Regions from separate parts of the Streptomyces sp. NPDC050439 genome, predicted to be linked through region 2. Evidence: riboswitches for the same ligand, from Rfam matches in the RefSeq annotation. Region 2 holds a riboswitch; the other holds the start of a gene.
The links. Region 2 has a riboswitch for thiamine pyrophosphate ahead of AB0I66_RS37740 (thiamine ABC transporter substrate-binding protein). Riboswitches for the same ligand answer to the same signal wherever they lie in the genome.
Positions count from the first base shown of each region.

Region 1: it holds a riboswitch for thiamine pyrophosphate, as region 2 does, so the genes downstream of both, thiC (phosphomethylpyrimidine synthase ThiC) here and AB0I66_RS37740 (thiamine ABC transporter substrate-binding protein) in region 2, are expected to answer to the same signal.

Region 1 covers NZ_JBFAJT010000006.1:250,543-254,978, reverse strand. Annotated here, with positions in the region: gene AB0I66_RS25665 (IclR family transcriptional regulator C-terminal domain-containing protein) at 1-341, shown strand, start outside; gene AB0I66_RS25660 (SsgA family sporulation/cell division regulator) at 445-882, shown strand; gene AB0I66_RS25655 (YibE/F family protein) at 978-2,357, opposite strand; TPP riboswitch at 2,429-2,582, shown strand; gene thiC (phosphomethylpyrimidine synthase ThiC) at 2,575-4,356, shown strand; gene AB0I66_RS25645 (hypothetical protein) at 4,428-4,436, opposite strand, start outside.
Region 2 covers NZ_JBFAJT010000011.1:241,048-245,483, reverse strand. Annotated here, with positions in the region: gene AB0I66_RS37745 (iron ABC transporter permease) at 1-225, opposite strand, end outside; gene AB0I66_RS37740 (thiamine ABC transporter substrate-binding protein) at 321-1,415, opposite strand; TPP riboswitch at 1,488-1,605, opposite strand; gene rlmN (23S rRNA (adenine(2503)-C(2))-methyltransferase RlmN) at 1,655-2,761, opposite strand; gene AB0I66_RS37730 (AAA family ATPase) at 3,192-4,436, shown strand, end outside.

The sequences.
Region 1 (4,436 bases), on a different contig from region 2:
CGATCGGGCAATGTCTGCTCGCCCAACTCGACGACGAACAGCGCCAGGACCACCTCTCCCGCTATCCGGTGCAGTCGCTCACTCGATACTCGGTCCGCGACAACCGCGCTTTCATCCGCCGCCTGGACGCGATGGACCGGATGCGGCCCGTGGTGGAGCGCCAGGAGTACGCGTTGGGGACGGTCTGCGCCGCGATTCCGATCACTGCGGGTAACACGGCCGCGACGATGGCGATTTCAGTTCCGGCCTATCAGGCGGACCGTCTGCTACCTGCGGCCGAGCGTTTGCAGGGCGAGATCGGAAGGCTGCTAAGGACACTTGCTTTCTCTATCAGCATCTGAAAACTCACTCCTTGTGATCTGATGTGTACGTTAAGCAAGATGCCATGAGTGTCAGGGAGTTGGTTCCTGGCCAGTCGAGCTTTAGCGACGGGGTAGGCGGGCGATGCGCGAGTCGGTCCAGGCAGAGGTCATGATGAGCTTCCTAGTTTCCGAGGAGCTGTCGTTCCGCATCCCGGTGGAGCTGCGTTATGAGACCGGCGATCCTTACGCCGTCCGGTTGACCTTCCACCTCCCCGGAGACGCACCCGTCACCTGGGCCTTCGGCCGCGAGCTGCTGGTCGACGGGGTGGGCGAGGCGTGCGGAGACGGGGACGTGCACATCGTTCCCACCGATCCCGAGCTGCTCGACGAGGTGCTCATCCGGCTCCAGGTCGGCGTGGACCAGGCGCTGTTCCGGGTGGGGATTCCGCCCCTGCTCGCCTTCCTCGACCGTACGGACAAGCTGGTTCCGCTGGGGCAGGAGCGGGCGCTCGCCGACTTCGAGACACACCTGGACGAGGCACTGGACCGGATCCTCGCCGAGGAGCAGAGCGCGGGCTGACCTCCGAGGCCAAGAGACGCAGCCGTACGGCAGATTGATGCATTTCGTGGCATCGGCCGGTGCGACCCGGGGCATCGCCGACCAGGCCTCGCCGCTCAGGCCTTGCGCCGGCGGCCCTTTCCGCCGCGGCTCTGCTTGGGGGCGGGGGCGGCGCCGCTCCCGGGTCCGGCCGTGGTCACCGGCCGGCTCATGGGGGCCGTGCGGTCCGCGGAGACCACCAGGGCCGCGAGCGCCGTCGTCACCGGCACCGAGGCGACCAGGCCGATCGAGCCGATCAGGGTGCGCACGATCTCCTCGGCGACCAGCTCGCTGGTGGCCACCGTGCCCACGCTGCTCTGCGCGATGGAGAAGAGCAGCAGCAGGGGCAGCGCGGCGCCCGCGTAGGCCAGGACCAGGGTGTTGACGACCGAGGCGATGTGGTCGCGGCCGATGCGGATGGCGGCGCCGTACAGACCGCGCCAGCCCATCGTGGGATTGGCCTGATGCAGCTCCCAGACCGCGGATGTCTGCGTCACCGTCACGTCGTCGAGCACGCCGAGGGAGCCGATGATGACGCCCGCGAGCAGCAGGCCGCTCATGTCGATGGACGGGTACAGACCGTGGATCAGGCCGGTGTTGTCGTCCGTGTTGCCGGTCAGCGAGGCCCAGCCGATGAAGAGCGAGCCGAGCAGTCCGATCAGGAGCAGGGAGATCAGCGTGCCGAGAACCGCGACCGATGTACGCGCCGTCAGGCCGTGGCACAGATAGAGCGCGATCAGCATGATGGCGCTGGCCCCGATCACCGCCACGACCAGCGGGTTCGAGCCCTGCAGGATCGCGGGCAGGATGAAGAACGTCAGGACCAGGAAGCTCAACGCCAGCGCGACCAGGGCCATGACGCCGCGCAGCCGTCCCACCGCCACGACGACGAGCGCGAAGATCCCGGCGAGCAGCGCCATGGGGAACTTCCGGTTCACGTCGGTGACCGAGTACTGCAACGCCTCGGGGGCCGTGGGCTCATAGGCGACCACCACCTGCTGGCCCTGGCGCAACTGCCGCGGTGAGTCCGGCTGGACGATCTCGGTGAAGGTGCGGCCCTTGTCCTTGCCGCTGGTCACCTCGATCGTCGCCTTCTTGCAGACGCCCTTCGCGCGCGACTCGGCGGACTGCCCCTCGGCGGTGGAGGTGTCGCCGTTGGGCGGGGTCTGCGAGGCGTTCACGTCCTTGCAGGGCAGCTCCTGCACCTTGGTCACGTCGGCCGACTGCGTCTGCCGGTCGAAGCCGACTCCGGTGCGCTCATGGCCCGGCGCGCCACCGGGCCACAGCACCACGAGGCCCACCGCCACCGCCGTGGCGAAAGGAATCAGCACGGCGGCGATGACCTTGCGCAGATGCTTCGAGACCGGTGCGGCCGGACCATGGCTGTGGGAGTGCCCGTGCGGGTCCGGAGGGCGGTTCGGGACGGGCGGCTGAGACGGCGGCTGTGTGGTGGTCACTGCCCGATCATCGCAAGAACGGACGGGGCCCTCTGTTCAGCGCGCCCGACATGACGCTAGCGTGGAGCCACCTTTGCAATCGCGGGAGCTCGGAGCACCGGGCTGAGAGGGCGCTGACCTCCGTACGAATCGGCACAAGAAGTGCACGAGGTACGGAATCCGCTGCGTCGACCGCCGAACCTGTTACCGGGTAATGCCGGCGTAGGGAGTAGGTCTCATGACCACATCGGACGCACGCACGCCTGCCTCGACGCAGAACCAGGGCGACGAGGCCGGGAAGTCCATCGGCTGGCACAAGGCGTATGTCGAGGGCTCGCGCCCCGATCTGCGGGTGCCGGTCCGCCAGGTGCACCTCACCAACGGCAAGGCCGTGACCCTGTACGACACTTCGGGGCCGTACACCGACGAATCCGTCGACACCGACGTCCGCAGGGGCCTCGCGCCCCTCCGGGAGAACTGGATCATCGCCCGCGGCGACACCGAGGAGTACGTGGGCCGCCCGCCCCGCCCCGAGGACGACGGCATCAAGCACACCTCGCCGCGCGGAGGCCTGAAGAACCTCGACGCGGTCTTCCCCGGCCGCCCGCGCCAGCCGCGCAGGGGGCGCGGCGGCCAGGCGGTGACGCAGCTCGCGTACGCCCGCCGCGGCGAGATCACGCCCGAGATGGAGTTCATCGGGATCCGCGAGAACCTCGACCCCGAGGTCGTGCGCGTGGAGGTCGCCGCGGGCCGCGCGGTGATCCCCGCCAACGTCAACCACCCGGAGATCGAGCCGATGATCATCGGCAAGAAGTTCCTGGTGAAGGTGAACGCCAACATCGGCAACTCCGCGGTCACCTCCTCCATCGAGGAGGAGGTGGACAAGATGACCTGGGCGACGAAGTGGGGCGCCGACACGGTCATGGACCTGTCCACCGGCCGCAACATCCACACCACCCGCGAGTGGGTCCTGCGCAACTCCCCCGTGCCCATCGGCACCGTGCCGCTCTACCAGGCCCTGGAGAAGGTCGACGGCCAGGCCGAGGCGCTGACCTGGGAGATCTACAAGGACACGGTCATCGAGCAGGCCGAACAGGGCGTGGACTACATGACGGTGCACGCGGGCGTGCGCCTTCCGTACGTCCCGCTGACCGCCAACCGGAAGACCGGCATCGTCTCGCGCGGCGGCTCGATCATGGCAGCCTGGTGTCTCGCGCACCACAAGGAGAGCTTCCTCTACGAGAACTTCGAGGAGCTCTGCGAGATCCTCGCCTCGTACGACGTGACGTACTCCCTCGGCGACGGGCTGCGGCCGGGATCGATCGCGGACGCCAACGACGAGGCGCAGTTCGCCGAGTTGCGCACCCTCGGGGAACTCAACACGATCGCCAAGCGTCATAACGTACAGACCATGATCGAGGGCCCGGGACACGTCCCGATGCACAAGATCAAGGAGAACATCGACCTTCAGCAGGAGATCTGCGAGGAGGCGCCGTTCTACACGCTCGGACCGCTGACCACCGACATCGCACCCGCGTACGACCACATCACCTCCGGCATCGGCGCCGCGATGATCGGCTGGTGGGGCACGGCGATGCTCTGCTACGTCACGCCCAAGGAGCACCTGGGCCTGCCCAACCGGGACGACGTGAAGACCGGTGTCATCACGTACAAGATCGCGGCCCACGCGGCGGACCTCGCCAAGGGACACCCGGGCGCGCAGGACTGGGACGACGCGCTCTCGGACGCCCGCTTCGAGTTCCGCTGGGAGGACCAGTTCAACCTGGCCCTCGACCCGGTCACGGCACGGGAGTTCCACGACGAGACGCTGCCGGCGGAGCCCGCGAAGACGGCGCATTTCTGCTCGATGTGCGGGCCGAAGTTCTGCTCCATGAAGATCTCGCACGACATCCGGCGTGAGCACGGCGGCACGCAGGACGAGATCGAGGCGGGCATGGACCAGAAGTCCAAGGAGTTCGCGGCAGCGGGAAACCGCGTGTACCTGCCCATCGCCGACTGAGCAGCCGACTGAACAGTGGTTCGCGCCGCGCTTCGGGCGGGCATCGCGCCCGCCCGAAGCAGCGTCGCGTACTACTCCGG
Region 2 (4,436 bases):
GCGCGCGAAGACATACGCGCCGGGGAGCGCGATCAGCAGCGTGAGCGCGGTCGAGGCGAGCGCCTGCCAGGTGGTGAACCACAGCACGTGCCGGACGTCGGACTGCCCGATGACGTCCGCGATCCGCCCGAACTGCCACTGCCCGCCCACCTTCAGGCCGCGCGCGACGATCGCGGCGACCGGATAGGCGAAGAAGACCGCGAAGAAGGCGACGGGCACGGCCATCAGACCGAGCCGCGCCACACTCCCCCGCGAGAGCCCCGTACGAGACTGATGAGACTCACGAGACTCACGGGCTTTGCGGGACTTACGGGGCCCCTCTACTTCAGTACGAGCGAGGTCCACGACTTGACCCACTGCTCACGGTTGTCGGCGATCTTCTTCGGGTCCATGGTCTGCGGATCATCGATCTTCACCCCGTGCTTGACGAACAGCTCGGGCAGCTCGACGTTCTCCCGCACCGGGTTCACGAACATGTTGAGCGGCATGTCGCCCTGGAACTTCTCACCGATCAGGAAGTCGAGGAGCGCCTTGCCGCCCTTCTCGTTCTTGGCGTTGGCGAGCAGACCCGCGTACTCGACCTGCCGGAAGCAGGTGCCCTTCGCGACGCCGGTCGGCGCCTCCTTGGGCTGCGGCTTGGCGTAGAGCACCTCGACGGGCGGCGATGAGGCGTAGGAGACGACGAGCGGCCGGTCGCCCTTGGCCTTCTTGCCGCCGGCGGACCCGGAGAACTCCTCGTTGTAGGCCTGCTCCCAGCCGTCGACGACCTTGACGCCGTTGGCCTTGAGCTTCTTCCAGTAGCCCTGCCAGCCCCCGTCCCCGTACTCGGCGGCCGAGCCGAGCAGGAACCCGAGGCCGGGCGACGAGGTCGCGGCGTTCTCGGTGACGAGCAGATCCTTGTAGGCGGGCTTCGCCAGGTCATCGAGGGACTTCGGCGGCGCCAGCTTCTTGTCTGCGAAGTACTTCTTGTCGTAGTTGACGCAGATGTCGCCGCTGTCGACGGGCGTGACGCGATGCTTGTCGCCGTCGACCCGGAACTCCGACTCGACCTTCTCCGAGCCCTTGGCCTCGTACGACTGGAAGAGGCCGTTGTCGAGCGCGCGCGAGAGCAGGGTGTTGTCGACGCCGAAGAAGACGTCTCCCTGCGGGTTGTCCTTCGACAGGATCGCCTTGTTCACGGCGGCGCCCGCGTCCCCGTCCTTGAGGACGTTGACCTTGTAGCCGGAGCTCTTCTCGAACGCCTTCAGCACGTCCTTGGACACGTTGAAGGAGTCATGGCTGACCAGCGTGACGCTCTTGGAGTCGGCGGCGTTGTCGCCGCTGTCGGACGAGCCGCACGCGGAGAGCGCGACGAGTCCGATGGCCGCCGCGACCGCGGTGACCGTGACCTTCTTGGTGGTGCTCACTGAGTTCATTCCTCCTGGAGTGACCAGGAAGAGACGCGGCCCTGCCCGCGGACCGGAGGGGCCGCGGGCAGGGCGCAACAGCTTGAGTGATGACCGAACTTCCTACCCGGAATGACCCGGGCAAGGTTCAGAGGGTCTGCGGCCAACCTGTCCTTGGCTGCCGCACTCTCAGCGCTGTGGCGCTCCCCTGTCGGAATATGAAGATGTGTTCCGGCTATGAAGTTGTGGTCAGTCGTGTTCCGGCCAGACTAACGCTCGGACGCGGCGAGCTGACCGCACGCCCCGTCGATCTCCTGGCCACGGGTGTCACGAACCGTGACAGGCACCCCATGAGCGGCGATGGCGTTCACGAAGGCCTTCTCGTCCTCCGGCCGCGATGCCGTCCACTTCGAGCCCGGCGTCGGGTTCAGCGGGATCAGGTTCACGTGGACGGGCTTGTTCTTGAGCAGCCGCCCGAGCCGGTCACCGCGCCAGGCATGGTCGTTGATGTCCCGGATCAGCGCGTACTCGATGGAGAGGCGGCGCCCCGACTTGGCGGCGTACTCCCACCCCGCCTCCAGCACCTCGCGCACGTTCCACCGCGTGTTGACGGGTACGAGGGTGTCGCGGAGCTCGTCGTCGGGCGCGTGCAGCGAGATGGCGAGGCGGCACTTGAAGCCCTCGTCGGCGAACCGGTGGATGGCGGGCACGAGCCCGACGGTAGAAACGGTGATGCCACGCTGCGACAGCCCGACACCATCCGGCTCGGGGTCGGTGAGCCGGCGAATGGCCCCAGTGACGCGGTTGTAGTTGGCGAGAGGCTCACCCATGCCCATGAAAACGATGTTGGAGAGCCGCGCGGGCCCACCCGGGATCTCCCCGTCCCGGAGCGCACGCATCCCGTCGACGATCTGATGCACGATCTCGGCGGTCGACAGATTCCGGTCGAGTCCGGCCTGCCCCGTCGCGCAGAACGGACAGTTCATCCCGCACCCGGCCTGCGACGAGATGCACATCGTCACGCGGTCCGGATAGCGCATGAGCACGGACTCGACGAGCGTGCCGTCGAACAGCCGCCACAGCGTCTTGCGGGTGGTGTCGTCGTCGCAGCTGATGTGCCGCACCACGGACATCAGCTCGGGAAGCAGCGCCTCCTGGAGCTTCGTACGCGAACCGGCGGGAATGTCGGTCCACTGCTCCGGGTCGTGCGCGTACCGCGCGAAGTAGTGCTGCGACAGCTGCTTGGCGCGAAACGGTTTCTCGCCGACAGCGGCAACGGCTTCCTTGCGCTCGGCGGGCGTGAGGTCAGCGAGATGCCGCGGCGGCTTCTTGGCTCCACGGGGCGCGACAAAGGTGAGTTCTCCGGGTACAGGCATGGTCCATCCAGTGTCGCAGACGGGGGAAGCCGGACCAGGTCACCACCTACGGGTGGCGGTCGCTATTGGTCGTCATTGGCCACTACCGGCCCCTCTTGGACGGCCCCCAGGCGGCCCGGCAGTTTCTAGGCTGAGCTGCGACAACGGCGCCTGAGGGCACGGCTCAGGCTTATGGTCACCGCCCCGTGCCCCACCCACACTGCCGACTTCAACTCCGCTTCCGATCGTGCTCAGTCTCACTCGGCCCCTGCCGTCGTGCCGTCGTGCCGTCGTGCCGTCGTGCCGTGAGCTTGGCTCAATCGTTCCTTTGAGCGCGTCAGATTGGCAGCCTCTTAGCTTCCCGAAATCGACTCTCCGGGCAGCGTACGAAGCTACGCTGAGGCTACGCGCTCTACGAAGCTAGCACCTTTCCAAGATGTGAGGACTTCCCATGACAAGCGAAGAAAGCACGCTCGTCTCTTCTCTGGAGATCCGGGGGCTTTTTGGGAGTAAGTATTTGCACGTTGACCTTACGGGAGAGGATGACATCCGAACTCAGGGACGTCGCCTTTCTCTGCTATACGGGAACAACGGCAGTGGGAAGACAACAGTATTGAAGCTCCTCTGGCACGCGCTGTCACCTTCTGACGAATCGGGACATCGCTCGGAGATCGCAAGTACACCTTTCGAGCGATTCACGATCACTCTCGGTAGCGGTGACGTAATCAATTTCGTCAAGACGAATGGACCAGTCGGCGACTTCACGGTCACGGTGGCCAACAACAAAAAGAGAGTAGTTGAGCAGATTTATAGGGCTCGCGAAGGAAAAGCCATCCCTGTAGCACACGCTCCCGAGCGCTCGGATGCTTTGCAGCAAAAACCGCTGTTCGAAATTGATCCACCCCCCCTCTTGATGCCTGACCATCTTCGGGAAGACGCGATGTCTCAGCAAGTGTGGCGCGAGTCTTACGAGGCGGTAATGGACTCGACGCGAGTCCGCGAAATTCGCCACGACACTTTCGTCAGATACTTGAAGAACCTGAAGGCTGGCCCCTACATGCTGGCTGACGATCGAAGGATTTACGGAGACGACATCGAGCCAAAGGGTAAACGCCGTAGAATCCGATTTCAAGAATTCGATTACGAAGCTGAGGAGGAACGCTCACACGGAGTTGCTGCAGAACTGACGACGGCGTTAAAGCGCTCTGCCGAGATGATCCAACGCATGATCATCAGGGGCAACGTTTCGGGCTCTAGGGGATCAAATAATGTATACCTGGGGATCCTGGAGAAAATCGCAAAGAGCGATCAAGTCGATTCATATGCGACGACGCGCCAGGATCTATCCGACAAACTAAAGGCGATCTCACACAAGACGGAACAGTACAGCAAGTACGGCCTAGTGCCCAAGCTCCGAGAGGATTCTTTCCTCGAAGTTCTTCGGCGTACCCCTGACGAAAAGATTGGGGTTGCCGAAGATGTTTTGCAACCCTTCCTGGAAGCACAGGAAGCCCGCCTGGACGCACTTAGCAGTGTTGCTCGACTCGTAGCTACTCTTTCACGTGAGGTAAATCGTTTCCTCGAAAGTAGTGGTAAGACATTCCGATACAGCACTCAACATGGAATCTCCGTGATCTCAGAGGATGGGCATGTATTGCAACCCGAGAGCCTATCTTCCGGGGAGCGGCAAATTCTC